Regions from separate parts of the Thalassospira sp. UBA848 genome, predicted to be linked through region 1. Evidence: predicted binding sites of a transcription regulator. Region 1 holds the regulator's gene; each other region holds the start of a gene.
What was found. The regulator PhoB, encoded in region 1, activates phosphate uptake and scavenging genes when phosphate is short. The targets are predictions, from matches to a motif close to TNTCATAAAACTGTCA.

Region 1 (9,155 bases):
GGCCATCTGTGCTGTGGTTCTGCCGGGGTCTATAACCTGTTGCAGCCCGAAATCGCAGGCCAGCTTCAGGAGCGCAAACGCGGCAATATCCGTGCGACCCAGCCTGATCTGGTCGCCACCGGTAATATCGGCTGCATGGTGCAGATCGAAACCGACGACCTCAAGGTTCTGCACACTGTGCAATTGCTTGATTGGGCGGCGGGCGGCCCGGTACCGGAAAAACTGCGCGACCGGATGCCCGTGGGCGAGCTTGCCGGTTAGGCCCGGTACTTCAGGATCAACAAACACAAAGGACGGCAGTGGAAAAACCCTCTGCCGTCCTTTTGAATTCTGACCACCACGTTCGGATGACGGGGATGGTCGTTTATTCTTCTTCCTTGCCAAGCAGGCTTTGCGCAATGCCTTCGGCAGCGGAACTTTCGCTGGCGTCTTCGGCATAGGCAGCTGTTTTGTCACGAATCCATTTAAGGGCTTCGGCTTCGTCGATATCGACTTTCTTTGCGACCAGCGACAGGACCGCCTCAATGGCCAGAACATGCGATGCCACGTTGTTCACCGCGATATGCAGATCATCAATATGGCGCGAAGCGGCCTCTGACATATCTCCGAGTTCACCAGACAACTTCTGGATCAGTTCCTGAATCTCATCGAGTGAGGCGTTGCTCATGTTTTGCTCCTGTTTTGGCTGCGCACGCGCGCGGCAAGTATGTATCCCTTATGCCCAACAGTTGCGTGGAAATGGCGCCATGTAAAGGACTTGCTGGCAATTGCTCCCAATTCAGCGCCAAAACCCGTGCCCCGAGCCATGGTTGCGGGAAATGTGACAGTTTTTGTTACAGCCTGTCGCAAACAATGTGTGTTTTGCCGTGTTGGAACGAAAATCCGGTATTTTCAAGCGCACGTTGGTTAACGTTAAGGCTTTGATTTACAATGAATTTTGTGTCTGTTTTTACCGCTCTGATACGTTGTCACATAACGTTAACAAAAGCGACACAATACCGTAAGCACCCAGCGTTAGAGTCCGCCTCGCAGATCGTTGCACCGTTCCGAAGTGGAACAACCATTGGGGAATTTATGATGAAGAAGACTCTTGCTGTTGCGGCGCTGATGAGCGTTGCCTTTGCTGGCGCTGCCGAAGCACGCGACCAGATTCGTATCGTTGGTTCGTCCACCGTCTTCCCGTTTGCAACCGCGGTTGCAGAAGAATTCGGTAAAACCACCTCTTTCAAGACGCCGGTTATTGAATCGACCGGTTCTGGCGGTGGTCTGAAGCTGTTCTGTGCCGGTGTTGGCGAACAGCACCCGGACATCACCAACGCTTCGCGTCGCATCAAGAAGTCCGAAGTTGAAAAATGCGCTGCAAACGGCATTTCGGAAGTTACCGAAGTTAAAGTTGGTTACGACGGCATTGTTCTGTCGAACTCCAACGCGGCCCCGCAGCTTGACCTGACCAAAGAGCAGATCTTCCTTGCTCTGGCAAAAACCGTTCCGTCCAAAGACGGCAAGTCGCTCGTAGACAACTTCTACACCACCTGGTCGGAAATCGATCCGAGCCTGCCGGACGTTAAAATCGAAGTTCTCGGCCCGCCGCCGACCTCCGGTACTCGTGATGCCTTCACCGAGCTGGTACTCGAAGAAGCTTGCGAAGAGTTCCCGGTTATCGCCGCTCTTGAAGAAACCAACAAAGACCAGTTCAAAGCTGTCTGCGCTGGCGTTCGTGAAGACGGTGGTTATGTTGAAGCAGGCGAGAACGACAACCTGATCGTTCAGAAGCTTGAAGCAAACCACGATGCCCTTGGCATCTTCGGCTTCTCCTTCCTTGACCAGAACGGCGACAAGCTCCAGGGCTCCATGATCGCCGGTGTTGCTCCGACCTTCGAAGCAATCTCTGCTGGTGATTACCCGGTTTCCCGTTCGCTGTACTTCTACGTGAAGAACGCGCACGTTGGCACCATCCCGGGCATCAAGGAATACTTGGCTGAATTCACCGCCGACAAAGCTTGGGGTGACGAAGGTTACCTTGCTGACCGCGGTCTCATCCCGATGGATGCAGCAGAGCGTGAAGCCGTACGCAACGCAGCGATGAACCTTTCGCCGCTGAGCATGTAACGCGATCTTTCAACCGGTGGCGGCGTGCGCTGCCACCGGTTTCTTTATATCCTGACTTGATTTGTTTATAGTTTCTGTCCTATTGGCCTCACGAACTGACCTTTGCAGGCTCATCTGGCGAACGGATCTAATATAATGTCCCTGTCTTTCCTGTTGCTCGCGGTTGCCGCACTTTGCGCGCTGTCCTTTTATTTTGGACGCCAGCGGGCCGTAGCGCTCTCGGGCGGCCGACACAGCAATCTTCATTCCTTGCCGGTTCACTACGGGGCCTATACAGCAGCCTGGTGCGGGCTTCCCGCGCTGTTTTTGCTTTTGATCTGGTATTGTTTTCAGGGATCAGTGATCGAAGCCCTGATCGTTTCAGATCTGCCACAGGAAATTGTCAGTGACTCCGGTCGCCTGTCGCTTGCGCTTAACTCTATTTCACTGATTGCTGACGGAAATGGTCAGCATCTGACGGTCGAACCGGAAATTGTTGATGCCGGTCGCCGTCTTGCCAACATTCAGACGATTGCCAATGCCGCCCTTGTCGTCGTGATGCTGAGCGGCGCTGTGCTTGGCTTGTCGCTGTCATATCGCAAAATCACCGCAGACATGCGCGCGCGCAACAATATCGAACGCATCGCGCGCTATGTGATGATTGCCTGCTCGGCGATTGCGATCCTGTCGACCGTCGGCATTGTCTTTTCGCTACTGTTCGAAGCACTACACTTCTTTACCAAGATCAACCCGCTTGAGTTCCTGTTTGGTCTGGAATGGAGCCCGCAAACTGCCATTCGTGCCGATCAGGTTGCCTCCGAGGGTGCCTTTGGTGCGATCCCGCTCTTTGTCGGCACGCTACTGATTACCCTGATTGCCATGTGCGTGGCCGTTCCGATCGGCCTGTTTTCGGCAATCTACATGGGCGAATATGCATCGCCGAAATTCCGCGCGGTGGCCAAGCCTGCACTTGAAATTCTGGCGGGTGTGCCGACGGTTGTTTATGGCTTCTTTGCTGCGCTGACCGTGGCTCCGTTCCTGCGTGATAATGGCGCGATCCTTGGTCTTGATGTCAGCTCCGAAAGTGCGCTGGCGGCTGGTCTTGTCATGGGTGTGATGATCATTCCGTTTGTTTCGTCACTGTCTGATGACGTCATGTCGCAGGTGCCGAAATCCCTGCGCGATGGTTCTTACGGCTTGGGCGCAACCAAATCCGAAACCATCCGCAATGTGATTTTCCCGGCCGCACTTCCGGGTATTGTCGGTGCGGTTCTGCTGGCAGTGTCCCGTGCGATTGGTGAAACCATGATTGTGGTGATGGCGGCTGGTCTTGCCGCAAACATGACGGCAAACCCGCTTCAGGCTGTTACGACCGTTACCGTGCAGATCGTGACCCTTCTGGTCGGGGATCAGGAGTTTGACAGTGCAAAAACCCTTTCGGCCTTTGCGTTGGGGCTGGTTCTTTTCCTTGTCACCTTGGGCTTGAACGTATTTGCCCTTAAGGTTGTTCAGAAGTATCGCGAGAAATATGACTGATATGGCATCTCTTATGGAAGACAGAGCTGCGGCCAAGGTGATCTCTGACAATCTGCGTAAGCCGGTTGACTGGGATAGTCCGAAGATTGCGCGTCAAATCAAAAAACGTTACGCCGCTGAACGCCGCTTTAAAATGTATGGCCTGGTTGCGATTGGTATCGCGCTTCTGGCCCTGTTCGTTCTGGTGTTTTCGATTGGATCAAAAGGCTACAGCGCCTTTTACCAGACCTATGTCCAGCTCGAAATTACCTTTGATCCGGCGGTCATTGATCCCGAAGGGACCGGTGATCCGGACGTGATTGGTCGTGCGAACTTTGATGGCCTCATCAAACAGGCCTTGCGGGAACGTTTCCCGGATGTGACCTCGCGCAGTGAAAAGCGAAACCTTTATGGCATCGTTTCAGGTGGTGCATCTTATGACCTGCGCGAACGGGTTCTCGAAAATCCGAGCCTGATTGGCCAAACGCGCACCATCTGGCTGATCTCGGGTGACGATTTCGATATGCTCAACAAGGGCTATATTGATCCCACCGTCGATGAAGGCGACCGTCGCCTCAATGATCAGGAAGTAAGCTGGTATAACCAGCTGGTCGAAGCCGGTGCGGTGGAAAAACAGTTCCACACCCGCTTCTTTACCAGTGGGGATTCCCGCGAACCGGAACTTGCCGGGATTTGGGGGGCGGCTGTTGGGTCGTTCTATACCCTGCTGGTGACGCTGGCGCTGTCCTTCCCGATTGGCGTTCTGGCTGCGGTCTATCTCGAAGAGTTCGCACCGAAAAACCGCTTCACCCAGATTGTCGAGGTCAATATCAACAACCTGGCGGCCGTACCGTCCATCGTGTTTGGTCTGCTCGGTCTTGAGGTTTACCTTAATGTCATGCATTTGCCGCGTTCGGCCCCGGTTGTCGGTGGTCTGACGCTCGCACTCATGACCTTGCCAACCATCATCATTGCCTCGCGTGCAGCCATCAAGGCGGTGCCGCCGTCGATCCGGCAGGCAGCACTTGGTCTTGGCGCATCACCGGTTCAGACTGTGACCCATCATGTCTTGCCGCTTGCCATGCCGGGCATTCTGACCGGCACGATTATTGGCATGGCGCAGGCACTGGGCGAAACCGCACCGCTTCTGATGATCGGTATGGTGGCCTTTATTGTCGATATCCCGGGCGGGGCTCTTGACCCGGCAACGGTTCTGCCGGTGCAGATCTATCTGTGGGCAGACAGCCCGGAACGTGCCTTTGTCGAGAAAACCTCGGCTGCGATTATGGTGTTGCTGGCCTTCCTTGTCCTGATGAATGGACTGGCTGTGTATCTGCGCAAAAAATTTGAACGGAAGTGGTAAAATGGCTGCTGTATCCCAGAGCGCAATGACGGCAGAGCCGTCGGTCGAAAAACCGAAAATGACCGCGCGTAACCTTGATCTTTTCTATAGCGATAATCAGGCCCTTTATGAGGTCAACCTTGATATCGCCGAACAGCAGGTGACCGCGCTGATCGGCCCGTCGGGCTGTGGTAAATCCACCTTCCTGCGCTGCCTGAACCGGATGAATGACACGATTGACGGTGTCACCCTCAAGGGTGAAGTCACCCTTGATGGTCGCGATATCTATGACAAGCGCATTGACGTGGTTCAGCTGCGCGCGCGCATCGGTATGGTGTTCCAGAAACCGAACCCGTTCCCGAAAACCATCTATGACAATGTGGCCTATGGCCCGCGTATTCATGGCTTGGTCAATTCGCGCGATGAACTTGACGAAATCGTCATGACCTCGCTTGAACGTGCCGGTCTTCTCAAGGAAGTCAAAGACCGCCTGCAGTCGCCTGCAACTGGTCTTTCCGGTGGTCAGCAGCAGCGTCTTTGCATTGCGCGTGCGGTGGCCGTCAGCCCGGAAGTCATCCTGATGGATGAGCCGTGCTCGGCACTTGATCCGATTGCGACCGCCAAGGTCGAGGAACTGATCGATGAGTTGCGTTCGAACTACACGATTGTGATCGTCACCCACTCCATGCAGCAGGCCGCCCGTGTGTCGCAGCGCACCGCGTTCTTCCACCTTGGCAAGCTGGTTGAAGTTGGCGAAACCGATCAAATCTTTACCAACCCGAAGGACGAACGCACCAAGGGTTACATTACCGGCCGCTTCGGTTAAGCGACACCAGGAGTACGCATAAATGGCTGAAGATCATACCCATATCGTAAGTTCGTTCGACGAGGAACTGACCCGTCTGAACAACATCATTTCGCAGATGGGCGGGCTTGCCGAAAGCCAGCTTATTTCGTCGATCCGTTCCATCGTTAAACGCGATTCCGAGTTGGCCGAGAAAGTCATCCTGTCCGATCAGCGCATCGACGTTCTTGAACAGGAAGTACAGGACTTTGCCGTCCGTCTTCTGGCCCTGCGTCAGCCGATGGCAGATGACCTGCGTCAGGTCGTTACGGCCCTTAAGCTGTCAAACGATCTTGAACGCATCGGTGATTTGGCAAAGAACATCGCCAAACGCGCACAGGTTCTGAACCAGATCCCGCCGATCCGCCCGGTTCAGGCGATCCCGAACATGGCCAAGCTGGCCCAGGAAATCATCAAGGATGTTCTGGACGCCTATATCGAAAGCGACGCTGAAAAGGCCCACCGGGTTTGGGAACGCGATCAGGAAGTGGACGACATGTACAATTCGCTGTTCCGCGAATTGCTGACCTACATGATGGAAGATCCGCGCAACATTACCGCGTCGACCCATCTGTTGTTCATCGCCAAGAACATCGAACGTATTGGCGACCACGCCACCAACATCGCCGAGACGATCTATTACCGGATCAAGGGCGAAGACCTGCCGGGGATTGATCGGCCAAAAAACGACGCTGCGAATTTCGCGGTCGTCGAACCGAATGAGTGACACTGGAGCATAGGAAGATGGACCCAACGGTTCTTATCGTCGAGGACGAGGCTGCAATCGTAACCATGTTGCGCTACAACCTCGAACGAGAGGGGATGCAGGTTGTCGAAGCCGGAGACGGTGACGAAGCGTTGAAAATTCTGGCAGAAACCCATGTCGATCTTGTTTTGCTCGACTGGATGCTGCCGGTGATGTCGGGTATCGAAGTCTGCCGCCAGATCCGTCGCAAACCTGAAAGCCGCGATTTGCCGGTGATCATGGTTACGGCCCGTGGCGAAGAAGGTGATCGTATCCGCGGTCTTGATACCGGGGCTGATGACTATGTCACCAAGCCGTTTGCCATTGGTGAATTGCTGGCCCGCATCCGCGCTTTGCTACGCCGATCCGGTCCGGCGCAACCACAAGGGCAGTTGATCTATTCCGATATCGAAATGGATCTCGCCGCCCATCGTGTCAGTCGCAACGGCAAGGCCATCCATCTTGGCCCGACGGAATTCCGTCTTTTGCGCTATTTCCTGGAACATCCGGGGCGTGTTTTCTCTCGCGAACAGCTGCTTAACGCTGTTTGGGGCCCGAACATCTATGTCGAAACCCGCACGGTTGATGTTCACATACGCCGCCTGCGCAAGGCGTTGAACGACGTCAAGGGTACGCGCGATATCATCCGCACCGTCCGTGCGGCCGGTTATGCACTGGATGCAGAAACCGCCGTCTAAACGTCATTTTCCCGACCGACGTCATCAAAAAACCCCCGTTGCATGTATCAACGGGGGTTTTTTGTTTCGTCCTGTTGATGATCAGGGCTTGTCCTTGGTGGTGCTGTCCTTGGTGCCGCTTTCCTTGGCATCCCCGCTGGCCTGTTTGCGCTGCATGCGCGGGGCCAGTTCGTTCATCAACAACATATCCGCGCGGCGGAACTTGGCGATTTCCGCATCGATATCTTCTTGTGGTACGTCGCAGGCGGCCAAAACATGATCGGATAACCGCAAGCCGGTTTCGAGAACTTCGGGAATGGCGGCATCCGCGCCATGGCGCGACAGTGGCCCGATATGGGTGATGTCCTGCGCACGGGCAAAGATCTTCAGATGCGGGTAATGTTGTCGCAAAAGGGCAACGGTTTTTTCCGTGGCATGCGGGTTCCCCATGGCAACAACCGCAATTTTTGCTTCATCCGTATGTGCAGCCCGGAAAGTTTCCGGTCTGGACCCGTCGGCAAAGTAAACCGGAAGGCCTTCTGCCCGCCCCCGCGAAACCTGCTGTGCGTCACTATCAAGGACAAGGAACGGGATGTTGCGGGTTTTGAGCAACCGTGCCAGAACCCGACCAACACGGCCGCTGCCGATCACCAGAACATGCTGATGAATGCCCTCGGATTCCTCGGAAATCCTGCCAAGCTGGTCTTCTTCTTTGGGATGCAGCTTTTCCTCGATCTTGTGGCCCAGACTGATCAGGGTCGGGGTCAGCGCCATCGAAATCGCCACCACCGGGATCAGCATCGCCGCAATATCAAGTGGCACCGCCCCGTTTTGCGCGGCCAGTGCAAACATCACAAAGGCAAATTCGCCACCCGCCGCAAGGCTAAGCGCGACACGAATGGCAGAACCGGTTTCAAACTTGATCGCGCGTGCCAGAACAAAAAGCACGGCCGTCTTGATCACCAGCAGCAACACCAGCCACATCATGATGGTGCCAAATTCGTTGTAGACCACGTCGACATTGACCGACATGCCCACCGACATGAAGAACAGCGACAGGAACACACCACGGAACGGCGCAATGTCGGCTTCGATCTGATGGCGGAATTCGGTTTCGGCCAGCATCACACCGGCAATGAAGGCGCCAAGCGCCATGGAAAGCCCGGACACTTCGGTAAGTGTGCTGGCCGCCAGAACGACAAACAATGTGCCAATGGCAAACAGTTCCGGATTTTTAAGAGAGGCGATATAGCGAAACAGACGTGGCAACAAATAACGCCCGACCAGCAACAGCAAGGCAACCGCCCCGAAACCAAGCAAGATGCTGATCCACGGGCTTGTTTCAGTCCCCGCATCGCCTGCGGCCTGCACCATGATCAGGAACGGGCCAACCGCCACGTCCTGCAAAAGCAGGATGGCAAGGGCCGCGCGCCCGAACCGGGTATTGAGCTGCCGGTCATCAGAAAGCTGTTTGAGGATGATGGCCGTTGATGACAATGCCAGTGCGCCTGCAATGACCAGCGCGGTTGGCAGGGCAAATTCCATAACGATCATCAGGCCCAGAAGGGCGAGCATCGAGACAAGTATCTGAAACAGCCCAAGTGCGGCAAACCGCCCGCCAATAACGCGCAATCGTTCGCGCGACAGTTCCAAACCGATCATGAACAGCAGAAAAACAACGCCAAGTTCTGCAACCGTGGAGATGTCTTCACGTTCACTAATCAGGCCAAAGCCAAACGGGCCGATAAAGAAACCACCAATCAGAAAGCCGATGATCGAATTGGCACGCAGCTTGTGAGCGATGGGCACCGCAATGATTGCGGCAGTCAGAATAAGGAACAGCTCGAACAGGACGCTGTGATGCATGGCGAAAAACGATCCGGAAGGCGGTCAAACAGTCACTGGGTTTCAGGCCCTGTAGTCAGGGCTTAAATATCTGAAAAT
Region 2 (9,155 bases), on a different contig from region 1:
CCCACCACCCGGCTGGATTACGAGGTGATAGTCACTTAGCAGCAGCGGAAGGTCAGCGTTGCCTTCGGACAGGGTCAGGACAAGGTCACCGCCCTTGTTTTCGATGCCCTTGATCGAGCCCAGAACACCCAGTGCGCCGGATTCCGACTTTTCGTCGGTATGGCGGTTCAGGGTTTTGACGACATCATCGATGGTCAGTTCGGAGCCGTCGTGGAATTCAACACCTTTGCGGATTTTGAATGTCCAGACCGATGCATCCGCATTCGGTTCCCAGGACTCTGCAAGGGACGGGACGGCAAGGCCGCTGGTCGGATGTGATTCAACCAGGGTGTCACCCCAGTTACGGTTCATGGCAAAGGTAAATTGCGAAGACGATTTCGCCGGATCAATTACGTCCGTCGATGAACCGCCCTGAAGGCCAAGTTTCAGGTGACCGCCGCGTTTGGGTTCCTGTGCCATGGCTGCCTTGCCGTAAAGGCTGGTGGCAGCTGCAAGGGTCAGGCCGGCGGCCATCGAACGGCCGATAAACTCGCGGCGGTTCATTTCATGAGCGGTGACGCGTGACGCAAAATGCTTGATAGGGTCAGTCATCCCTGTTCCTTCTCTGATGCTTTTGATCTTGCTGAATTATTTAATTGGTGTGGCAGTTTCCACCCGCGATTTGGTTTTGATTGGTAGAGCAGGTTTGGGTGTCGTTCGGACACAAATGGACATGCAGCGTGAAGATGCGCTGTTGTGCCATGTCACCGTTTTTGCGCAGCTATTGAACTCCCCCGTTGGCCACAATAATTTCCCCTTTCGGGTATGTGCACGGCCATGGATGTTGGCCTTTTGCAAGGCGCATCCAGCAAATATGTTCAGACAGGACCTATGATGTCCTGAGCTGAAAGCACATGTGTGTGGGACAGACAGTGCACAAATCGCGCATATCGTGACACGAGTACGGTGCCTTCATCAAGCCGACAGCACACAGGTTTGCCGACATCTGGCATCCTTGAATAGATTTTTATGGTCAAAAATTCTCTGGAAAATAGAATAGATTTCCGATGGATTTTTCCAAGAAATGCCTTGCCCGATAAGGGGTTTACGACCGGCTCGGCCGTTTGAATTTGCCCGCATTATTGTATACGAAAAAATTTTTAAAATTTTCAGGTTCGAACATCGAAACCTGGCACAAAAAGGTCCTGAAATCGGTATTTGAATTCGAAAAATATTCAATAAGCGATTCGGGATTTGGCGCAGAATTCCTATGCCAATCCGGCAGGTTTCATCAGCAAGTATTGTCAAACTTGTGCACCGATTTGTGCGCACAATACTGCAGCAATGTTTATGTGAGATTTCGAAAGTCGGTTTTTGATTTTGAACACGGTCAGTGTTAGGCTTTTGCGGCTACCCTGATATTTGGTGAAATCATGGACTTCGGGGGTGGTGCACATAACGGAGGAATGAATGTATCAGAAGATGCTCGTGCCTGTCGATTTGGCCCACGTTGAAAAATTGGATAAAGCAATTAAAACGGCGGTCGATCTAGCCAAGCATTACAAGGCCGAGATAAGCCTTCTCGGTGTCGGTACCAATACGCCGTCATCGGTTGCGCATACACCAAAGGAATTTGAACAGAAACTTCAGGCCTTCGCCGAAGATCTGGCGTCCAAGCATGGTGTAAGCACCAAGGCAATCGCCCACATTTCGCATGATCCTGCGGTGGATCTCAGCAAGGAACTTGTCGCCAAGGCCGACGAACTTGGTGTTGACGTGATCGTCATGGCATCGCACGTCCCCGGCGTTGCCGACCATATCTTTGCATCGCATGGCGGATATGTGGCGTCTCACTCGGATCTTTCTGTGTTCCTGGTGCGTTAAGGAATGCGGAAGAACTCTTACGGCTAGGGGTAGCTGTATATTCATTTAACCTAGGGAGTTTCAAATGGGGTCTGAAACTGATACGGGCATTGAAAGCCCGGACGGTGCTGCGAACCCGATTGATACAGAATATGAAATCGGGCAAGACAATATCCAGGCAGAGATCGGGCCGTTTGGACTTGATGTCCACAACCCGGTCTTTTTGATTTCGGGTCTTGCGATTGTTGCATTCGTCTTTCTTACCCTGGCCTTTCAGGAAAGTGTCGGGCCGATGTTCAACGACCTGCGTGGTTGGCTGACATCGACGTTCGACTGGTTCTTCCTGTCTGCTGCCAACGTGTTCGTCGTGTTGTGTCTGTTCCTTATTGTTTCACCGCTGGGCCGTGTGCGTCTCGGTGGCGCGGACGCAACACCGGATTATTCCTATTCTGGCTGGTTTGCCATGCTGTTTGCTGCAGGCATGGGCATCGGTCTTATGTTCTATGGCGTATCCGAGCCGATTTCACATTTCTCAAGCTCGATGGGCGGAATTGCTGTCGGCGAAGATGGTCTTCGTACGGACTGGGCGCCGCTCGGTGCTGCGGCTGGCGATGCCGATGCTGCCTTTGATCTTGGCATGGCTGCGACCATTTTCCACTGGGGTCTTCACCCGTGGGCGATCTATGCCACGGTGGCTCTTGCACTGGCACTGTTTTCCTTTAACAAGGGCCTGCCGCTGACCATTCGCTCGATTTTCTATCCGATCTTTGGCGAGCGTGTCTGGGGCTGGACCGGCCACTTCATCGATATTCTGGCTGTTTTCGCAACCCTGTTTGGTCTTGCGACCTCGCTTGGGTTCGGCGCCGAACAGGCCAATGCCGGGCTTGATTACCTGTTTGGCATTTCGGTTTCCGATACCTCGAAGGTCTTCCTGATCATCGGGATTACCGGTGTCGCACTGATTTCGGTGCTGGCCGGTCTGGATGCCGGGGTCAAACGCCTGTCGGAAATCAACATGGTGCTGGCAGCGTTGTTGCTGCTGTTTGTGGTGCTGGTTGGTCCGACGATGGACATTATCACCGGCTTCTTCACCAGCCTGGTAGCCTATGTTGAATACCTGCCTGCGCTGTCGAACCCGGTCGGTCGTGAAGATGCCAACTTCAGCCAGGGCTGGACGTCCTTCTATTGGGCGTGGTGGATTTCCTGGTCACCGTTCGTCGGCATGTTCATCGCACGTGTTTCGCGTGGCCGTACGGTCCGTGAATTCATCACCTGCGTTCTGATCATTCCGTCCCTGGTTTGCGTTCTGTGGATGACTGCCTTTGGTGGTACTGCGGTTCACATGGTCAGCGAAGGTGTCTCGGCGATTGCCGAAGCAGGTCTTCCGATCAAGCTGTTCACCATGCTTGACCAATTGCCCATGCAGGCAATCACATCCTTTATCGGGATTGTCTTGGTGATTGTCTTCTTCGTGACGTCTTCGGACTCTGGTTCGCTTGTGATTGATACCATCACCGCAGGCGGCAAGGTCGATGCACCTGTTCCCCAGCGTGTGTTCTGGTGCACCTTCGAAGGTCTGGTTGCGATTGCATTGTTGCTGGGCGGTGGTCTTGGATCATTGCAGGCCATGGCCGTCTCGACGGGCTTCCCGTTCGCGATCGTGCTGTTGTTGGCCTGTTATTCGATCATTCAGGGCCTGCGTTCCGAACCCAAGGCGGTCGGGGCAGGTGCAGAAGCATCTAACAGCAAGGACTAGAAAACAGACTTGTATGTGTCGCGGCCATTCATAGGCCGCGACACTTCCCAAATGCAAAAGGGGCACCAAACGGTGCCCCTTTTGTTTTGTCAGATGTTGAAAAGCGTTGGGAATGCCTAGGGAGTGCCGGGCGCAAATTCGATCACGGCCTGGCCGTCAACGTCCCGAAGAACAAGGTGCCCGTCCGTCACATCCCAACTGTCAACAAGAACGAAAGCACCACTTAGGGCGTTCTCGATCTGCATGGCTTCTTCTGCGATACACATTTTCCGCGTCATTGCCAGTTGCGCGATGCCAAGTGACGATCCGGATTGTGTGTAGCCGCCGGAATACTGATTGCACCCGGCATTGCCTGATACCTTGCCATCGTCGGAAAATGTTGCGGTTGCCGTGACTGGCGGTGTTGGCGAAAGGGTGCTGTTGCCTTCCGTCACATTGACCAATTGCCACTCCTGACCGGTGACAGTCGACCAGTCAGCGGACATATTGCCATTTGACGTCGCGCTGCACGCTCCAAGCGATACCAAAGCCGCGACGGCCAAAGTGGAAACGAACCTTTGCTTTACACGATACATGGGTGGAATCCTGTGTTGCTTGCCCGATCATACCCGGCCTTACTGCCGATGGTTGCAATCCAGCCTATCATATTTTCAAAGACCTGTGCGCCATTCAGGTGGAGCTCGCCTTGAAAACGTCTTTGCGCTGGGCGATGGCTTATGGCTATGTTGTAAGGCCCTTTGGCGCATGATCCTTGCGCCTCCTCCCGTTTTTATAATCAAGGCCCACCACCGATGAAGATTTCGCTTAAAGATGCCCACACGCTTGTGTGTGAAACCCTGATGCGTTGCAACGTAACTGCCGAAAATGCCGCATCGGTGGCATCCGCACTGGTGGCGGCGGAGGCATCCGGACAAGGCGGGCACGGATTTCGTCGCGTGCCGGCTTATGCGGCGCAGGCAAAAGCGGGCAAAGTTGATGGTACGGTTCGGCCGGTTTTTGAAAAGCCGTCTCCCGGCGTGCTGCGGATTGACGCGCAGCATGGATTTGCCTATCCGGCGCTTGATTTGATGATGGTGCACTTGCCAGACATGGCCCGCACTCAGGGTATTGCGGTTGCCTCAATCCACAGATCCCATCACGCGGGCGTCATGGGCCTGACGGTTGAACGTCTTGCAGAACAGGGGCTGGCGGCGATGATGTTTGCCAATGCGCCGGCGGCAATGGCAGCGTGGGGCGGGCGACGTCCGATGTTTGGGACAAACCCGATTGCCTTCGGTGTGCCGGTGGGCGATGCCGGTGATCCGATCATCATTGACCTTGCCCTGTCAAAAGTTGCGCGCGGCAAAATCATGGCTGCAAAGCAGAAAGGTGCGGAAATTCCCGACGACTGGGCACTGGATGTGGATGGCAACCCGACCACTGATGCCCAGAAAGCCCTTGATGGTACAATGATCCCGGCTGGTGGGGTCAAAGGGGCGGCGCTTGCCATGATGGTGGAACTGCTTGCGGCTGGACTTACCGGCGCACAGTTCGGTCACCAGTCTTCGTCACTTTTTGATGACAAAGGCGCACCACCGGCGCTTGGACAACTGATCATTGTTATTGACCCCAAGGCAACCGGCGGTGTGGGTGTAATGGATCACCTTGCCTATATTGCAAACGAGATTGCCGCAGAAGAAGGCGTGCGTCTGCCAGGGCGTCGCGGCAAGCAGGCACGTGCACTTGCCGAAGATGAGGGTCTTGATATCGAAGATGACGTCATGGAGACCATCAGCCAAATTAAATAAATTTCCCATTTTATGTGTCTGTATTGATGCCAAAATTGTCGGTGCAGAATGTTTGACTGTCTTATAGATTTAAGATGGGGCATTCATCAGATATATTTCTGCTGATAAAGTCGGGAATGTTACAGAAATAATGTGGGAATTACAGGCAAATACTTCGATGAATTCTTGATGTATAGACAAGTTTAATTGTTGTCGGGGCGATATGCTCTGCGTAATCATCGAACTGTAACATCAGTGTCACCGTAGAGTCGCCGTTTGTGCGTAGCTTCTTCATCCAGCGAAACACATTCAGGCGACTTTTTGATGCTGGTTGTAGATATCTCTGGACTGAACAAAAGCTTTACCCGTGACAAGCGCGCACTCAGCGATGTCAAACTGCAAGTGCGGGAAGGCGAGATGGTGGCGCTGATTGGCGCATCGGGTTCGGGAAAATCCACACTTATCCGTCACATTGCCGGTTTGCTGCGCGGGGATCGCGACGGCGGCAAGATCGCGGTGTTTGGCGAGATCATTCAGGAAAACGGCAAAATATCCCGCGGTGCGCGCAAGGTGCGTACTGAAATCGGTGTTGTTTTCCAGCAGTTCAATCTGGTCAGCCGCCTGTCGGTTTTGACAAACGTATTGATGGGGCTTTTGGGCCGTGTTCCGGCATGGCGCGGATCGCTTGGCCTGTTTACCAAGGCGGAAAAACGGCGCGCTATGAGCGCGCTTTCGCGTGTTGGTATTGATGCCCATGCTTCCAAGAAAGCGCGCAACCTTTCAGGTGGTCAGCAGCAGCGCGCGGCGATTGCGCGCACCATTACCCAGGGTGCCCGACTGATTCTTGCCGACGAGCCGATTGCATCGCTTGATCCGGCATCGTCGCGCAAGGTGATGAACACGCTTGATCGCGTGAACCGCGAAGACAACGTCACCGTCATCGTATCGCTTCATCAGGTTGATTACGCAAAAGACTACTGCAAACGCACCATCGCCATGCGCGATGGTGAAGTCGTTTTTGACGGACCGTCAAGTGAACTGACGCCGCAATTCCTTCAGGAACTTTACGGTGAACATTCTTCCGAACTTTTTGCCGATGGTGCGGCACAGGCTGCCGAGCCTGCTGTAAAGCCCATCGCAGAAAAGGACCTGGCTGTCGCAACAAGCTAGCCGGGCCAGTTGTCATGACTGCCTTACCTTCTCGAAACATGTCCAAATCTATTCTGACAGGGGACTTCTTATGAACGTTAAGACAATCGCATCCGCAGCATTTGCGGCCACGATGCTGGCATCCGTTGTTGCCAAGGCCGATGTTGAATTCAAGCCGCTCGAACAGGATCCGGAAACCATCGTTTTCGGTATCATTTCGACCGAATCTACCTCTAACCTCAAAGCTCAGTGGCAGCCGCTGATCGATGACATGGAAGAAGCACTTGGCAAAGACGTCGAGGCATTCTTTGCACCGGATTATGCAGGCATCATCGAAGGCATGCGCTTTGGCAAGGTTCATGTTGGCTGGTTTGGTAACAAGTCGGCAATGGAAGCCGTTGACCGCGCCGGTGGTGAAGTTTTCGTTCAGACCTCCAAATCCGATGGGTCGAACGGTTACTACTCCCACATCATCACCCAGGCTGACAACGACAAGGTCAAAACCCTTGAAGACATGCTGAAATGTGATGGTTCGCTGAACTTCGGTATCGGTGATCCGAACTCGACCTCGGGCTTCCTGGTTCCGTCCTATTATGTGTTTGCGAAAAACGGTGTTGACCCGAAAGAGTGCTTCAAGACCGTTCGTAACGCCAACCACGAAACCAACCTGATGGCGACTGCCAACAAACAGGTTGATGTTGCTGCCAACAACTCCGAGCAGCTTGGCCGTACCCAGATGAACAAGCCGGAAATCACCGACAAGGTCAAAGTCATCTGGACCTCGCCGCTGATCCCGTCTGACCCGATGGTTTACCGTAAAGACCTGTCGCGCGAAATGAAATCCGAAATCAAGGCATTCTTCCTTGGTTACGGTCGTTTCGGTGATGTTGAAAGTGCCAAGGAAGTTCTTGCCAACAACTCCGATGGCATGGGCCTTTTCATGGAAAGCTCCAACGCGCAGCTTTACCCGATCCGTCAGCTGGCCCTGTTCAAGGACAAGCTGAAAATCCAGAACACCGAAGAGCTTTCTGCTGAAGAAAAAGCAGAACGTGTTGCCGAGATCGACAAGAAACTTGCTGAACTCGACATCCTGGTTGCCTACCAGTAACCGACTTTTCGACAGGGAGTGCATCAAAGGTGCGCTCCCTGTTTGCTTTTAATTCCGGGATTTGAACGATGAACAGCAGCATTTCTTCGACATCATCTGTCGCAACGGAGCTTCCGCCGCGCGACCTGAAACGGTCGGCATCAAGCTTCCTGCTTTGGGCGATCATCCTTGGACTTCTGGCCATGTCGTGGGAGGGGGCAGATATGCGCCCTATGGCGCTGTTTGAAAACAGCGGCAACATGGTCGACTTTGCCGAGGGCTTCTTCCCGCCCGACTTCCTGATGTGGAAGATGTATGTCGAAGAAATGTGGATCACCATCCAGATTGCGATCTGGGGCACTGCACTTTCCATCGTTTGTTCGATCCCGTTCGGTATTCTTTCTTCTGAAAATATTGTCCCTGTCTGGGTCTATCAGCCGGTCCGTCGCCTGATGGATTCCTTCCGCGCGATCAACGAAATGGTCTTTGCCATGCTGTTCGTCGTTGCGGTCGGCCTTGGTCCATTTGCCGGTGTCCTGGCTCTTTGGATTCACACCACGGGCGTTCTGGCCAAACTGTTCTCCGAGGCTGTCGAGGCGATTGATCCCGAACCGGTCGAAGGCATTCGTGCAACGGGCGCCAATGCGCTTCAGGAAGTCATCTTTGGCGTGATCCCGCAGGTCTTGCCGCTTTGGATTTCCTATTCGCTGTATCGCTTTGAATCGAATGTGCGTTCGGCGACGGTGCTGGGCATTGTCGGGGCCGGCGGCATCGGCATGGTGCTGTGGGAATATATCCGTGGCTTCTATTACGCGGAAACAGCGGCGGTCATGATCATCATCATCATTTCGGTCAGTTTGCTGGATATGGTGTCCCAGCGTCTTCGCAAACTGGTGACTTGATCCATGGGCTTTAAGATCACGCAGGCCAAACCGGCAATGAAGGCATTGTCGGAACGGCCCACGATTGACGACAGTGCGATTGTCGTTGATTGCGAAATGGGGATCTGGACCGAAGTTGGCGCACGAACCTCGATGCGTGAAACGAAAATGGATGATTATTCCTATGTCGTGAATGACAGCGAGATCATCTATTCCGACATCGGCAAGTTCGTAAATATCGCTGCCCATACACGCATCAACCCGGGGCAACATCCGATGGACCGGGCCTCGATGCATCATTTCCAATATCGCTCCAGCGCTTATGAACTGGGTGAAGATGATCCGGCCTTCTTTGACTGGCGTCGCGAAAAACGCGTGCGACTTGAACACGATGTCTGGATCGGGCACGGGGCAATTGTCCGGGGTGGAGTGACCGTTGGCATCGGTTCTGTCGTGGGATCAGGTGCGGTGGTGACCAAGGATGTCCCGCCCTACACGATTGTGACCGGTATTCCGGCAGCACCGCTACGTCCGCGGTTTGAAGCCGATATCATCGAGGCATTGTTACGCATTCGCTGGTGGGACTGGTCGCACGAAATGCTGCGCGAAAGATTGCAGGATTTCCGAACGCTTCCGGTGCGGGACTTTTGCCTGAGATACGATACGGTCTAAGG
Region 3 (9,155 bases), on a different contig from region 1:
TATCCCCGCTATGCTCGCCGTCCATCGGCTGTCCGAACGTGACGGCATGTGATCCTGTCCCGGCCCAGGATAGCATGCCATACACACAGCGCTTCTCCTGATCCAAGCGGCGTTATCAATACTGCCATAATCCACATGAAACAAGCGTCAAGGATGCTGATAAATTGCGTCAGAGCAATTTTTTTAGCCCGAAATTGCCCCAAGGCATGCGAATGCGGCAAATTGCATCGCATATCATGCGAAAACTACCCAATATCACTGAGGCTTGGCAGATGACTTGGCCCATTGCGTGACCATGTCATTTGACAGCTGAGTATTGCCTTGCAGATCGCGCGGGCGTAAACAAGGCATCATACAGCAAAGTTGTTTTACGCCTTCGGAGCCACACCATGTCGGACGCATCCGCACAAACCAGCCGCACCGCCAATGCCGATGAGATCGCACGGTTTTCCGCGATGTCTGAAAAGTGGTGGGACCCGAACGGTGTGATGAAACCGCTGCACAAATTCAATCCGGTGCGACTGCAAATCCTGCGCGACAATATCTGTGCCCATCTTGGCCGCGATCCGGAAACCATCGAACCACTTAAAGACATCGAAATCGTCGATATCGGCTGTGGTGCGGGTCTTCTGTCCGAACCGATTGCGCGCATGGGGGCAAAGATGACCTCGATTGACGCATCGGAAAGCAACATCGAAGTCGCCAAAATCCATGCCGCGCAATCCGGCCTTGAAATCAATTATCGCTGCTGCACGCCGGAAATTCTGGCCGATGAGGGCAAGCAGTTCGATATCGTGCTGAATATGGAAGTCATCGAACATGTCGATGACCCGCAATTCTTCATGCAGGCCTGTGCTTCGGTTCTTAAGCCGGGTGGGTTGATGTTTGTTGCCACGCTGAACCGCACCATCAAGTCACTGGCGCTGGCCAAGATCGGCGCAGAGTACATTCTGCGCTGGTTGCCTGCGGGCACCCATGACTGGCGCAAGTTCGTCAAGCCGTCCGAAATGTCGGGATATCTGCGCGGTGCGGGACTCGAACTGAGCGACATTACCGGTGTGGCATACAACCCGATCAACGACACCTGGTCGCCTGCCCCGCGTGATCTTGATGTGAATTATATGGTGATTGCGCGAAAACCTGACTGATCAAAAACTACCTGATCAGTTCTTTTTCGTCTCGTCATCCCATGGCAGCGCCATGACATCGATGCCTTCATCGACCAGCTCTGCGGTTTCCTTGACCGAGGCCTGGCCATAGATGCCGCGTTTTTCCGTCTCGCCGTAATGGATTTTGCGCGCTTCTTCGGCAAACTTGTTACCGACATTCTCGCAATTGCTTTCGACCTGTTTACGGATTTCGGCAATTGCGGCCTGTGTTGCCTCGGCGACAGCCTTTTGTTTCTGCTTTTCGGCGGCAACCTCTTTTTGGCGTGACGTCCGCAGACGCGGTGCCATCAAGGCCTTGCCAACATTCGACGTCCCGCACATCGGGCAGGACAAATCACCGTTGGCGGCCTGCGCTTCATAGGTTGCGCCGTCCTTGAACCAAGCTTCAAATTCGTGATCATGTTCGCATTTGAGCTGAAATAGAATCATGATGGTACTTGTATAAGCCGAACCAGTCGCGAGACGATAAAACTATTAGATACAGATTATATGGCCCACACTGGCTTAAATCGCCAGCCCGCGAGCGTCACACTGAATAAACAAGATTTACAGAAATGTCATCCCAATTGCCATCAAACTGGATCACACAACATTGCCCAACGCCCAACCCGGCCCGCAATCAGGCACTTGACCTTGCATGCGGCAAGGGGCGGCACAGTTTCTGGCTTGCCGCCCAAGGGTGGCAGGTTACGGCAATTGATCGCGACCTTTCGCAAACCGATACCAAAACAAAACCGACAATCAACTGGATCGAAGCAGACCTTGAAACAGGTCACTGGCCGTTGGGCGATCAGCAATTCGATCTGATCATTGTCGCCAATTACCTGCATCGACCGCTATTTGCAAACCTTCGCGCCGCAGTCCGACCGGGCGGCACCCTGATCTATGAAACCTTCATGGTCGGGAACGAGGCGATCGGACGCCCGCGATCCCCTGACTTCCTGCTGCGTCGTGATGAACTGACAGACGCATTTGCCGACTGGGACATCATCGCCCATCAGCAAGGCCCGGTTTACACTGTGAATGGCGATGAAATTACGGCGATAAAACAATCGATTGTCGCACAAAAGCCATCCTAGCGCACAATTCGCAACAGGCCGGAAGCGATTGCAACAAATTCGTAACATATTGATTTTACGAAAATAAACACAACTTTCACAATTAAGCGCTGTCGTTTCTGGCATCTTCGCTGCTGCTGTTTCAGGCAATGGTGTGAAGAGAGAGAAAAGCCATGAGCGATAAATACGAAATCATCGAAGATAGCGACGATATCCCATCCAACCCGACCACCAACCCACGCATTGACGATCTGATCAATGCACGCTTTTCCCGCCGTGGCTTTTTCAAGGGCCTGATGGCGACGTCGGCCGTTGTAGGCGCCGGCATCGCGACCAAGGGTGTTGCCAAGGCACAATCAGCCTCCACCCTGACCTTCAAGTCGATCCCGCAGAAGATCACCGAAACCCATGCAGTTGCTGATGGCTATGACGCCAGCGTGCTGATCCGTTGGGGCGACAAGGTCGTCGCCGATGCACCGGCATTCGTTCCGGGTCAGGTCGACGCCAAGGCGCAGAACAAACAGTTTGGTTATAACTGCGACTATGTTGGCTACATGCCGCTTCCGGTCGGATCCCAAAATTCTGACCACGGCCTTCTGTGCGTCAGCCACGAATACACCAATGCCGAACTGATGTGGTCCGGTCTTAAAGACGGGATGGATGCATCCGAGGAACAGGCCCTGCACGAAATCGCAGCCCACGGCCATTCGGTTATCGAAGTCAAGAAAACCGGTGGCAAATGGCAGGTTGTTGACGGGTCCGATTATGCGCGCCGCATTTCCCCGATCGACACCGAAATGCAGATTACCGGCCCGGCTGCCGGTCATGACCGCCTCAAGACCAACACCGACCCGACCGGTACCCGTGTCATCGGTACGCTTAACAACTGTGCGGGCGGCAAGACGCCTTGGGGCACGGTCCTGATCGCCGAGGAAAACTTCAACGGTTACTTTGGCGGCGATATCGCCAAGACCAGCGAAGAACGCAACTACAAGCGTTTGGGCATCAGCAAGGACAGCTGGTACTCGTGGGTCAAATATTTCGACCGCTTCAATGTCGAAAAAGACCCGAACGAGCCCAACAAGTTTGGCTGGATGGTTGAAATCGATCCGTATGACCCGACCTCGATGCCGAAAAAGCGCACAGCCCTTGGCCGTTTCAAGCACGAAGGTGCCACCGTCATCATCAACAAGGACAACTCCGTTGTTGCCTATTCCGGTGATGATCAGCGCTTCGACTATCTCTACAAATTCGTGGCTGCGAACAAATACAATCCGAATGATCGCGCAGCCAACATGGACCTTCTGGAAAACGGCACCCTGTTTGTTGCCAAGTTCCACGAAGATGGCAGCCTTGACTGGATGCCGCTGATCTTTGGCGAAGGCCCGCTGACAGCCGAAAACGACTTCAACAGTCAGGCTGACGTTCTGATCGAGGCCCGCCGTGCGGCCGACCTTCTGGGTGCAACCCAGATGGACCGTCCGGAAGACGTCGAACCGAACCCGGTCAACGGCAAGGTCTATGTCATGCTGACCAATAACTCCAAGCGCAAGGAAGGCAACGCGCCGAACCCGCGCGCTGCCAACCCGCATGGTCACGTGCTTGAACTGACCCCTCCGGGCGGTCGTGGCCAGGATGCCGATCACACCGCGTCGCGCTTTACCTGGGACATCATGATTGCCGGTGGCAATCCGGCCGTTGCCGATGACAAGGCGGTGTACCATCCGGCCGCAGAATCCTGGGTTTCCTGCCCGGACAACATGGCAATCGACCATCGTGGCCGCCTGTGGATTTCAACCGACGGCGCACCAAAATCCGACATTCCTGATGGCATGCATGCCACCGATGTCGATGGTCCGGGTCGGGCGCTCACCAAATTCTTCTTTGCGTGCCCGGTTGGTGCGGAAATGTGCGGTCCGGAATTCACCCCGGATGGAAAGACGCTGTTTCTTGCCGTTCAGCACCCGGCAGACGGTTCATCCTATGACGCGCCAAGTACCCGCTGGCCGGACTTCCAGGCCGCAATCCCGCCGCGTCCGTCCGTCGTCGCAGTAACCAAAAATGATGGCGGTGAAATCGCAGGCTGATCCCCTGCATCACAGTCCTGAAATGCAAAGCGCACCGGCCAGTTTGCCGGTGCGTTTTTTGTTGTCTGCAAGTCACCGATATTACTTGACCGGTGCGGCCATATCATAGGTGCCATCATTATCTGAAATCGCCATCCAGCTTTTGTCCGACGCTGACTTGCTTTCAAGGTCGGTCCAGTTGCCCTTGGCGGCAGTGATGTTGCCTGAAATATCTTCGCTCCAGAAACCAACCACGGCAGGCGTAATATTCAGATAAAGCTTCCCGTCGACAATCCGCCACAGATTGGGATTGGCCGGCACTTTGCCGCCCTTCACAATCCCGTATGCGCAATGCCCGTCAAAGGCCGGGGCATATTTTGCCGGATCGGCCAGAAACATCTCGCGGTTTTCCTCCGACGCAAATGCCCAGGTCGCGCCGTTATATTCAGCCGTAATGTCGGCCCGGCCCGGTACGGCGTGGGGCTGCATCATGCCGACATCCTTTTGCGGCAAGTTGAAATAGGCCACCGCGTCATATCCGCTGATCGCATAGCCGGTTTCGTCGACATATTGTTCGCCGGCAAACGCCGCGCCCGAAAGGCCAAATACAACTGCCGATCCGATTAAGAACTGTTTGAACATCATTGCTGTTTCTCCGGTTGTAAATCCCTGATGTACGCAGTGTGCCCGGACACAGCCAGAAATCGAAATGACGTTGCGACACTGTTTCGTGAGGATGCGTGATAAAGCGTGAGGATGCGACAAACGACCATTTGCTTCCTATATAAAGCAAAGGGAATTGGGCCTTGACCTTAACCATGGTTGAGGAATTACGACGAAGGGAACCCAAAGACAAAACCACACGGACAAGGAAACACCATGACTGCTGCATTTCTCGAACATGTGAATTTCACGGTCGCAGACCCGGTGAAAACTGCTGCAAACCTGTGCAACTGGTTTGGCTGGCATATCCGCTGGCAAGGCCCGGCCATTCATGATGGGCTGACCTATCACGTCGGCAATGATGAAAGCTATGTGGCGATCTATGCCCTTGGCACGCCAAAGCATGGACAGGAAAATTCCTATGCCACGATTGGTGGGCTGAACCATCTGGGTATTGTCGTTGATGACCTTGATGGGACCGAGGCAAAGATCAAGGCGGACGGCATCGAAACCTTTAACCATGCCGATTACGAACCCGGTCGCCGGTTCTATTTCCGTGATGAAAACGACATCGAATTCGAAGTGGTCAGTTACGCCTGACCACTTCGATCAAAGATGACTAGCAGGGTTTATATTCCCGATCATTGCCAAGCGATGGCACCATCCGGCGAATTTCATCGACGCGCGTCAGATCAATTTCTGCGGTGATGAAACCCGGATCGGTGCCACCATCGGCCAAAACCTGCCCCCACGGATCAATGATCAGCGAATGGCCAAAGGTCTGGCGGTCGCCCGGATGATCGCCGCACTGGGCTGCCGCGATCACAAAACAGCCGTTTTCAATCGCACGTGCCTTTAAAAGGGTATGCCAATGCGCCTGCCCGGTGGTGCGGGTAAAGGCGGCCGGGATGCTGAGGATCTTTGCACCCGCCTTGGCGTAATCGCGAAACAGATGCGGGAAACGCACGTCATAGCAAATAGATACCCCCACCATGCCACATTCGGTTTCGGCCAGTCGGGCCGCATCGCCGGGCCGGAAGGTCTTGCTTTCGCGATAGCTTTCACCATTGGCAAGATCGACATCAAACATGTGGATCTTGTCATAGGATGTGATGACCTTGCCATCAGGCCCGATCACAAAACACCGGTTTGCCACACGGTCTTCGCCCGGCACGTTGACATGCAGGGATCCGACGATCAGGGTTGATTTTAGTTCCTCGGCCAGATCGCAGAAAAAGACCAGACCGGGATGCTCGTCTTCGGGGAAGGCAGCGGCGCGCACATTTGATCCGCCAAAGGACATCATCGACACGTTTTCGGGAAAAGCGATCAGTCTGGCTCCGGCCGCATGCGCATCGCGGGCATAGGTTGCCGCACGCGCAAGGTTATCAGACATGACATCGCGTGAATTGACCTGAACGCAGGCCGCAATAAAACGGGTCATGACGCAGTCTCCTTTTTATCATTATCCAACATCATGATGGGCCGCATGATCTAGGGCGGCAATAGACAATTGGAATAGCGCAGGTCGATTTCGACCGAAACCGCATACGGCCCTTTTGGCGGATGCAACCCAAAGGATTCATCACCGCAAATTCATTCTTTCCAAAAAAGAAATTAGTGTATACAGTATTCCGTACACCCAATGAGGATCGAAGATGGAACCTCTTTCCGGCCGAAAAAGTCTGACTGACGAAGTGCATGACCGCCTGGTCGATGCCTTGTGTTCCGGTGCACTCCCTCCCGGAACGCCATTGCGACAGGAAGCCATTGCCGAGGAACTCAATGTCTCGCGGCAACCAGTGTTGCAAGCTCTGGGGTTGCTGCGTCGTGACGGACTTGTCGAACCAATGGGACGGCGCGGATATCGCGTTGCGCCCGTGGACAGTGAACTGGTCCGTCACGTTTATGACCTGCGAGAAGCATTTGACGGGCTTGCGGCCCGTTTGGCTGCTGAAACCAAGGCATCGGATCGGGAATCGGCTTTGCGGGCTGCCATTCAACAGGGACACCACGCTCTGGGCAGCGGCGACACCGCAGAACTTGTTGCAGCCGACGTCGCATTTCATCAAACGATCTACCGCCTGTCGGGCAATCCCCTGTTGCCCGAAGCATCAGCCGCAGTCTGGCTTCAGATCAGGCGCGTGATGCATGCCTATATCCAGATTGGTTACCCCCGTGATCCGATCTGGACCGAACATCAGGCCATCGCCGATGCCATCTGTGTCGGCGATGGTCCTCTTGCCGAGAAACTGGCCCGCGATCATGGGCGTAGTGCGCGTGACCGTCTGGTTTCCCGAATGCAATAACCAAGCTGACCTGCCCCTCGCTGCCACCAACAGCCCGCCTTTTCGTCGCCCTTCGCACCACCAATCCCCAACTCCTTCAAAAAATCTGCCAATGACCCGCCCGCGTTGCAAAGGCAGAACCATATAAGAACGACAAGTTTCCTGTCTGGGAGGAACGCCAATGAACCTTGATACAAAACTGCGCAAGCGCGCAGATGAAGGCAATCCCGTACGAGTTGGCATCATCGGCGCCGGCAAATTCGGATCGATGTTTCTAAGTCAGGCCGGACATCATCCGGGCTATCACGTTCTGGGCATTGCTGATCTGAGCATCGACCGCGCCAAGGCCGCCTTGCGCCGTGTCGGCTGGTCAGATGATCAGTTCGCGGCAAAGGACAGCGCATCGGCTTACCGCGATGGCACCACCTGGATCACCGAGGATGCCGATGCCCTGATCGCCGCAGACGGGCTTGAAGTCATCATTGATGCCACCGGAAGTCCCGCAGCCGGTATTCGCTTTGCGCTTAAGGCCATCGAATATGGCCGCCATATCGTCATGGTCAATGTCGAGGCCGATGTCCTTGCCGGCCCACTTCTTGCCAAACGGGCCGAGGCCGCAGGCCTTGTGTATTCCATGGCCTATGGCGATCAACCGGCCCTGATTTCGGAAATGGTTGATTGGGCACGTGCAATTGGCCTGCCCGTGACCTGTGCAGGCAAGGGCACCAAATATCTTCCGATCTATCATCATGTCACGCCCGATGATGTCTGGCATCACTATGGCCTGACACCCGAACAGGCGCAGGCGGGCGGCATGAACCCGCAAATTTTCAACAGCTTCCTTGATGGCACCAAGTCCGCCATTGAATTGGCGGCCGTGTCCAATGCCTGTGATCTTGTGCCGCAGGATTGCGGATTGCAGTTCCCGGCCTGTGGCGTTGACGATCTGCCCCGTCTTCTATGCCCGCGTGAAAGTGGTGGGATCCTTGATCGCAAAGGCACGGTCGAGGTGGTTTCAAGCCTTGAACGCGATACCCGTCCGGTGTTTCGCGATCTGCGCTGGGGCGTTTATGTGACCTTTGAGGCCCCCAGCGAATATGTCGCGCGCTGCTTTAATGAATATGGCCTTCTGACAGACCCAAGCGGACAATATTCGACCATGTACAAACCCTATCACCTGATCGGGTTGGAACTTGGCATTTCGGTGGCCTCAGCCGCCCTGCGCGGGGAGGCCACCGGCACATCACGCGCCTGGTCGGGTGACGCGGTCGCCACCGCCAAGCGTGATCTTAAACCCGGTGAAATGCTTGATGGCGAGGGCGGCTATACAGTCTATGGCAAACTGATGCCTGCCCTGACGTCAAAGGCGCGCAGTGCCCTGCCCATCGGGCTTGCGCATCATCTCAAGATCAAGCGCCCGGTGGCGATGGATCAAACCCTGACCTGGGATGATGTCGAATTTGATGCCAAGGACCCGGCGATTGCCTTCCGCAAGGAAATGGAAGCCACATTCGGCTAACACCATAATCATCAGACAAATGAAAACCCCGGCCTAAATGGCCGGGGTTTTGTATGACTATTGCCGTTAATCAGCCAATTGGCTCTCAGGCAGACAGTTTGGCTTCGAGCTTGTCGGCAGCTTCGAGCGCCATCAGTTCGTCACAGCCGCCAATATGTTCGTCATTGATGAAGATCTGCGGCACAGTGTGCTTGCCATTGGCACGATCCATCATTTCTTTCTTGCGGCGCGGTTCCATCATCACGTCGATGAGCTGGTATTTGGCACCCTTTTCCTCAAGCAGCTTGCGCGCACGCTTGCAATACGGGCACCATTCGGTGGCATACACTTCAACTTTTGCCATGTGGCATACATCCTTTCTTTGGCAACCGACCATCGCGAATGCCCCGGAT
Region 4 (3,703 bases), on a different contig from region 1:
CGCACCTGGCGTACCGAACGGCACACCTGCCGTAATGACAAGCGAGTCACCCGGACCAGCAAACTCTTCGCGCTTTGCCACTTCGGTGGCAATCCCCACCATTTCGGCAAAGTTGGTGGCATCACGGGTAAAGACCGGATGCACGCCCCAGCAAAGTGCAAGGCGACGAGCGGTCTGAATACGCGGTGTCAGACCAAGAATGGGAACTTCAGGACGTTCGCGCGCGGCACGGAAGGCCGTTGACCCGGACGATGTATAGTTCACAACCGCTTTGGCACCAATCGTGGTCGCCACCTGACGTGCTGCCGCACTGATCGCATCCGGGGCATTGTGCTCCGGATCCGGGCGGTTGGCATCGCGCATCCGGTAATAAAGCTCGTCCTGTTCGACGCGCACCAGAATCCGGTTCATGATCGATACGGTTTCGATCGGATATTTGCCGACCGCACTTTCGGCCGAAAGCATCACCGCATCGGCACCGTCATAGATCGCCGTTGCAACGTCTGACGCCTCTGCACGGGTCGGTGCCGGGTTGGAAACCATCGAATCAAGCATCTGGGTCGCAACGATCACAGGCTTGCCCGCTTCGCGACATGACTTGATGATCCGCTTCTGCAGAATCGGCACATCTTCTGGCGGGCATTCAACGCCAAGGTCACCGCGGGCCACCATGATCATGTCCGACAGATCGACAATCTCATCAAGATGATCAATGGCCTGCGGTTTTTCGAGTTTCGAAACAATGGCCGCACGGCCCTGAATGATCTTGCGTGCTTCGGCGACATCCTCTGGACGCTGCACGAACGACAGCGCCACGAAATCAACACCCATCTCCAGACCGTAATCAAGGTCTGCACGGTCCTTGTCGGTCAGGGGTGAAAGCGGCAACATCACGTCGGGCAGATTGACACCCTTGCGGTTTGACAGTGGCCCACCGGTGATGACGGTGCATTCTGCGGACTTGTCGTCGCATTTCTCGACACGCATGCGAAGCTTGCCATCATCAAGCAGCAGGTTCGCACCTGGCTTGATCGCGGCATATACTTCCGGATGCGGAAGCGACACACGTTTTTTGTCGCCCGGCGTTTTGTCCATGTCGAATTTGAACTTGTCGCCCGCGGCAAGCACGACCTCATCGTCGGCAAACGTGCCAACACGGATTTTCGGCCCCTGAAGGTCCATCAAAATACCGATTGGGCGCCCGATTTTCTCTTCGACGGCGCGGATCGCTTCAAAACGGGCCAGATGTTCTGAGTGTTCCCCATGCGAGAAGTTCAGGCGGAATACATCCACGCCTGTCTCGACAATTTTCTCGAGGACTTCCGGCTTTGAACTTGCTGGCCCCAGTGTCGCGATGATCTTCGCCTTACGTTGACGGCGCATCGGCTACTACCTCTTGTTATTCGGTTTACACATGAGCCTTCCCGCTTCGGCCTGCATCTGCGGCGAGACGAAAAGGCATCCTGATCTTTTTCTGGGGGTATCCCCTTAATAATCAATCAGCCCCTATTTGAACAGGGACTTTTCATTAAATGCCTTTACAAAAATGTGATTTTTCGCTGGACAATTACAAGAAGCCCCTTCTTTAAAGGAGCCATATCGATAAAACATGCCGGTCATATTCGAGCCTCCGGCTGACCGACCCCTTGGCGCAGACAGGACCCTTTTCATGAGCAAATGGCACCACCGTTTTCTTGGACTTGCAGCCCATATTGCAGACTGGTCAAAAGACCGCAGCACGCAGGTCGGTGCGGTTGTCATCGGCCCGAAAAAGGAAATTCGCGCGGTTGGCTACAACGGCTTTCCGCGCGGGGTCGATGACGAAATCGAAAGCCGCCATCAGCGCCCGGAAAAATACGCCTATACCGAACATGCCGAACGCAACGCGATTTATAACGCCAGTTACACCGGCACGTCGCTTGATGGCTGCGCACTCTATGTCACGCACTTCCCATGCTGCGATTGCGCGCGCGCCATCATTCAGGCTGGCATCGCAGAGGTCTATGTCGACAAGTCCAAGCTGACTGCAGATTTCCTCGAACGCTGGGAACAGGATATGAAAATATCCACCGAAATGTTCGAGGAATCGGGTGTCGCCGTTAAGGTGATTGACGACGAGGGCAACACCAAGCCTATGAAATAAAAACGATCTTCCTCTTTACTCTTGAAAAAAATGCCCAATATTGGGTGTGTTCACACCGGACACGAGCAACAAAAACAAGAAGACGCAAACGTCGTCTGTTTCATATTCCACGCTGGCCCGGGGTCAGTATTTGTCAGATTTCCAGGACCCAACCTTTGCGGTTTGGTCTTGCTGGGAACCAGACAAAGGTATAAGGATTTACAAGTCAGCAACGGGGTATGATTTGCTGCTGTATCCTCCTGAACAGCGACGCATTTCGTGATGATGCTCAGGAACCGAGGCCGGATGAACGCGAAAATAGACTTTAGTAAGATTAGTTTTCTGATCGTTGACGGGGACAAGATTTCAGCTCAGGTGGTCTATGACACGCTCGCCTATTTGGGTGCCAGTCATATACAACGCGTAAAAGCGCCAAACGATGCGTTTGACGTTTTGCGCACTGAGAAGATTGATATTGTGATCTGTGAATGGCGCTTGCGCGGCATGGATGGTCTGGAGTTTCTCGACGTGATGCGCAACTCGACCAATTCACCAAACAGGTTTATTCCGGTGATCATGCTGACGGCACATTCCGAGATGCGCTATGTGACGACGGCACGCGACCTTGGCATTACAGAATTTCTTGCCAAACCATTCAATGCTAAGGCACTTTATAGTCGTTTGGTGTCGGTCATCACGCGTCCACGTGTCTTTGTAAACACGGGAACGTATTTTGGTCCGGATAGACGTCGCAGACAGGTCCAGTTTGATGGTCCTGATCGGAGGAGCCCAGACGAATGACCCATTTTGATTGGGGAAGCGGAGCTGTCGTGAAACCTGAAGAACCAAAGAAAAAAAAGAACGTCCAAATTATCCCCGCCCAAACGGATCTTAAGCGCCGTGCTGTAAATTTCATCAAGGGCTTTGACATCAACCTGTCGCCCGAGCAACTCGAAGAGCTTGAAAAAGTTGTTCAGAAAAGCTCGGAAACCTTTGTCCGTGATATTGGCACCGAGTTGATGGAATGCCGCAAAACCATCATCACTGCCCTTAACGACAAATCCAAACGTCCTGCTGCTGTCGAAGCAGCCGCCGACCTCGCTTATTCGGTAAAGGCGCTGGGTGGTACGTTCCAGTATCCGCTGATGACCCAAATCGCCAAGTCGATGGAAACCTTCATGGCGGACCGAACAACGGCAAACGAAAAGCAGTTGTTGGTCGCACAGCTTCATATCGACTCGCTTTATGTCATTTTGGCTGGTCGCGTCACCGGTTTTGGCTCAAGCGTCGAACAGGCAACTGTCGCCGCCCTTACCAAACTGACCGAACGCTACGAATCCCCACGCGAATAGCTGCTCACTACGCATATTCTGCCGACAAGGCCGCCCGACATAACCAACGGGCTCGGCAACGGTATTGTGCTCCCAACGCTACGCTACACGAAACCACCATTTCGGCTGGCGCATCCCATCAAGCTGACATCTGCGGCAACCCAACCGAACCTTCCCCTTCCGACATCCGTTCAAGGCGAAATCCATCGCCCTCGTGCCACTGATACATGCCAGCAACCCGGAACCCTGA

Region 2: the regulator PhoB is predicted to act here: its motif matches at 5,599-5,614, upstream of phnC (phosphonate ABC transporter ATP-binding protein).
Region 3: the regulator PhoB is predicted to act here: its motif matches at 2,312-2,327, upstream of B2R48_RS13485 (PhoX family protein).
Region 4: the regulator PhoB is predicted to act here: its motif matches at 1,537-1,552, upstream of B2R48_RS12220 (deoxycytidylate deaminase).

Annotation. Positions count from the first base shown of each region.
Region 1 covers NZ_DBGS01000135.1:29,100-38,254, reverse strand. The annotation lists gene glcF (glycolate oxidase subunit GlcF) at 1-261, shown strand, start outside; gene B2R48_RS18470 (hypothetical protein) at 365-667, opposite strand; gene B2R48_RS18465 (PstS family phosphate ABC transporter substrate-binding protein) at 1,075-2,109, shown strand; gene pstC (phosphate ABC transporter permease subunit PstC) at 2,245-3,624, shown strand; gene pstA (phosphate ABC transporter permease PstA) at 3,617-4,966, shown strand; gene pstB (phosphate ABC transporter ATP-binding protein PstB) at 4,968-5,771, shown strand; gene phoU (phosphate signaling complex protein PhoU) at 5,794-6,516, shown strand; gene phoB (phosphate regulon transcriptional regulator PhoB) at 6,534-7,232, shown strand; gene B2R48_RS18435 (cation:proton antiporter) at 7,314-9,077, opposite strand.
Region 2 covers NZ_DBGS01000121.1:25,200-34,354, forward strand. The annotation lists gene B2R48_RS16860 (ABC transporter substrate-binding protein) at 1-591, opposite strand, end outside; gene B2R48_RS16865 (universal stress protein) at 1,450-1,863, shown strand; gene B2R48_RS16870 (BCCT family transporter) at 1,928-3,598, shown strand; gene B2R48_RS16875 (META domain-containing protein) at 3,715-4,173, opposite strand; gene B2R48_RS16880 (Ldh family oxidoreductase) at 4,390-5,385, shown strand; gene phnC (phosphonate ABC transporter ATP-binding protein) at 5,689-6,534, shown strand; gene phnD (phosphonate ABC transporter substrate-binding protein) at 6,605-7,621, shown strand; gene phnE (phosphonate ABC transporter, permease protein PhnE) at 7,690-8,502, shown strand; gene B2R48_RS16900 (chloramphenicol acetyltransferase) at 8,506-9,153, shown strand.
Region 3 covers NZ_DBGS01000092.1:8,354-17,508, reverse strand. The annotation lists gene ubiG (bifunctional 2-polyprenyl-6-hydroxyphenol methylase/3-demethylubiquinol 3-O-methyltransferase UbiG) at 390-1,148, shown strand; gene B2R48_RS13495 (DUF1178 family protein) at 1,164-1,598, opposite strand; gene B2R48_RS13490 (class I SAM-dependent methyltransferase) at 1,724-2,248, shown strand; gene B2R48_RS13485 (PhoX family protein) at 2,401-4,314, shown strand; gene B2R48_RS13480 (YHS domain-containing (seleno)protein) at 4,396-4,938, opposite strand; gene B2R48_RS13475 (VOC family protein) at 5,173-5,556, shown strand; gene B2R48_RS13470 (carbon-nitrogen hydrolase family protein) at 5,576-6,400, opposite strand; gene B2R48_RS13465 (GntR family transcriptional regulator) at 6,615-7,265, shown strand; gene B2R48_RS13460 (NAD(P)H-dependent oxidoreductase) at 7,426-8,763, shown strand; gene grxC (glutaredoxin 3) at 8,849-9,106, opposite strand.
Region 4 covers NZ_DBGS01000085.1:13,826-17,528, forward strand. The annotation lists partial or broken gene pyk (pyruvate kinase) at 1-1,383, opposite strand, end outside; gene B2R48_RS12220 (deoxycytidylate deaminase) at 1,670-2,143, shown strand; gene B2R48_RS12225 (response regulator) at 2,429-2,923, shown strand; gene B2R48_RS12230 (hypothetical protein) at 2,920-3,474, shown strand.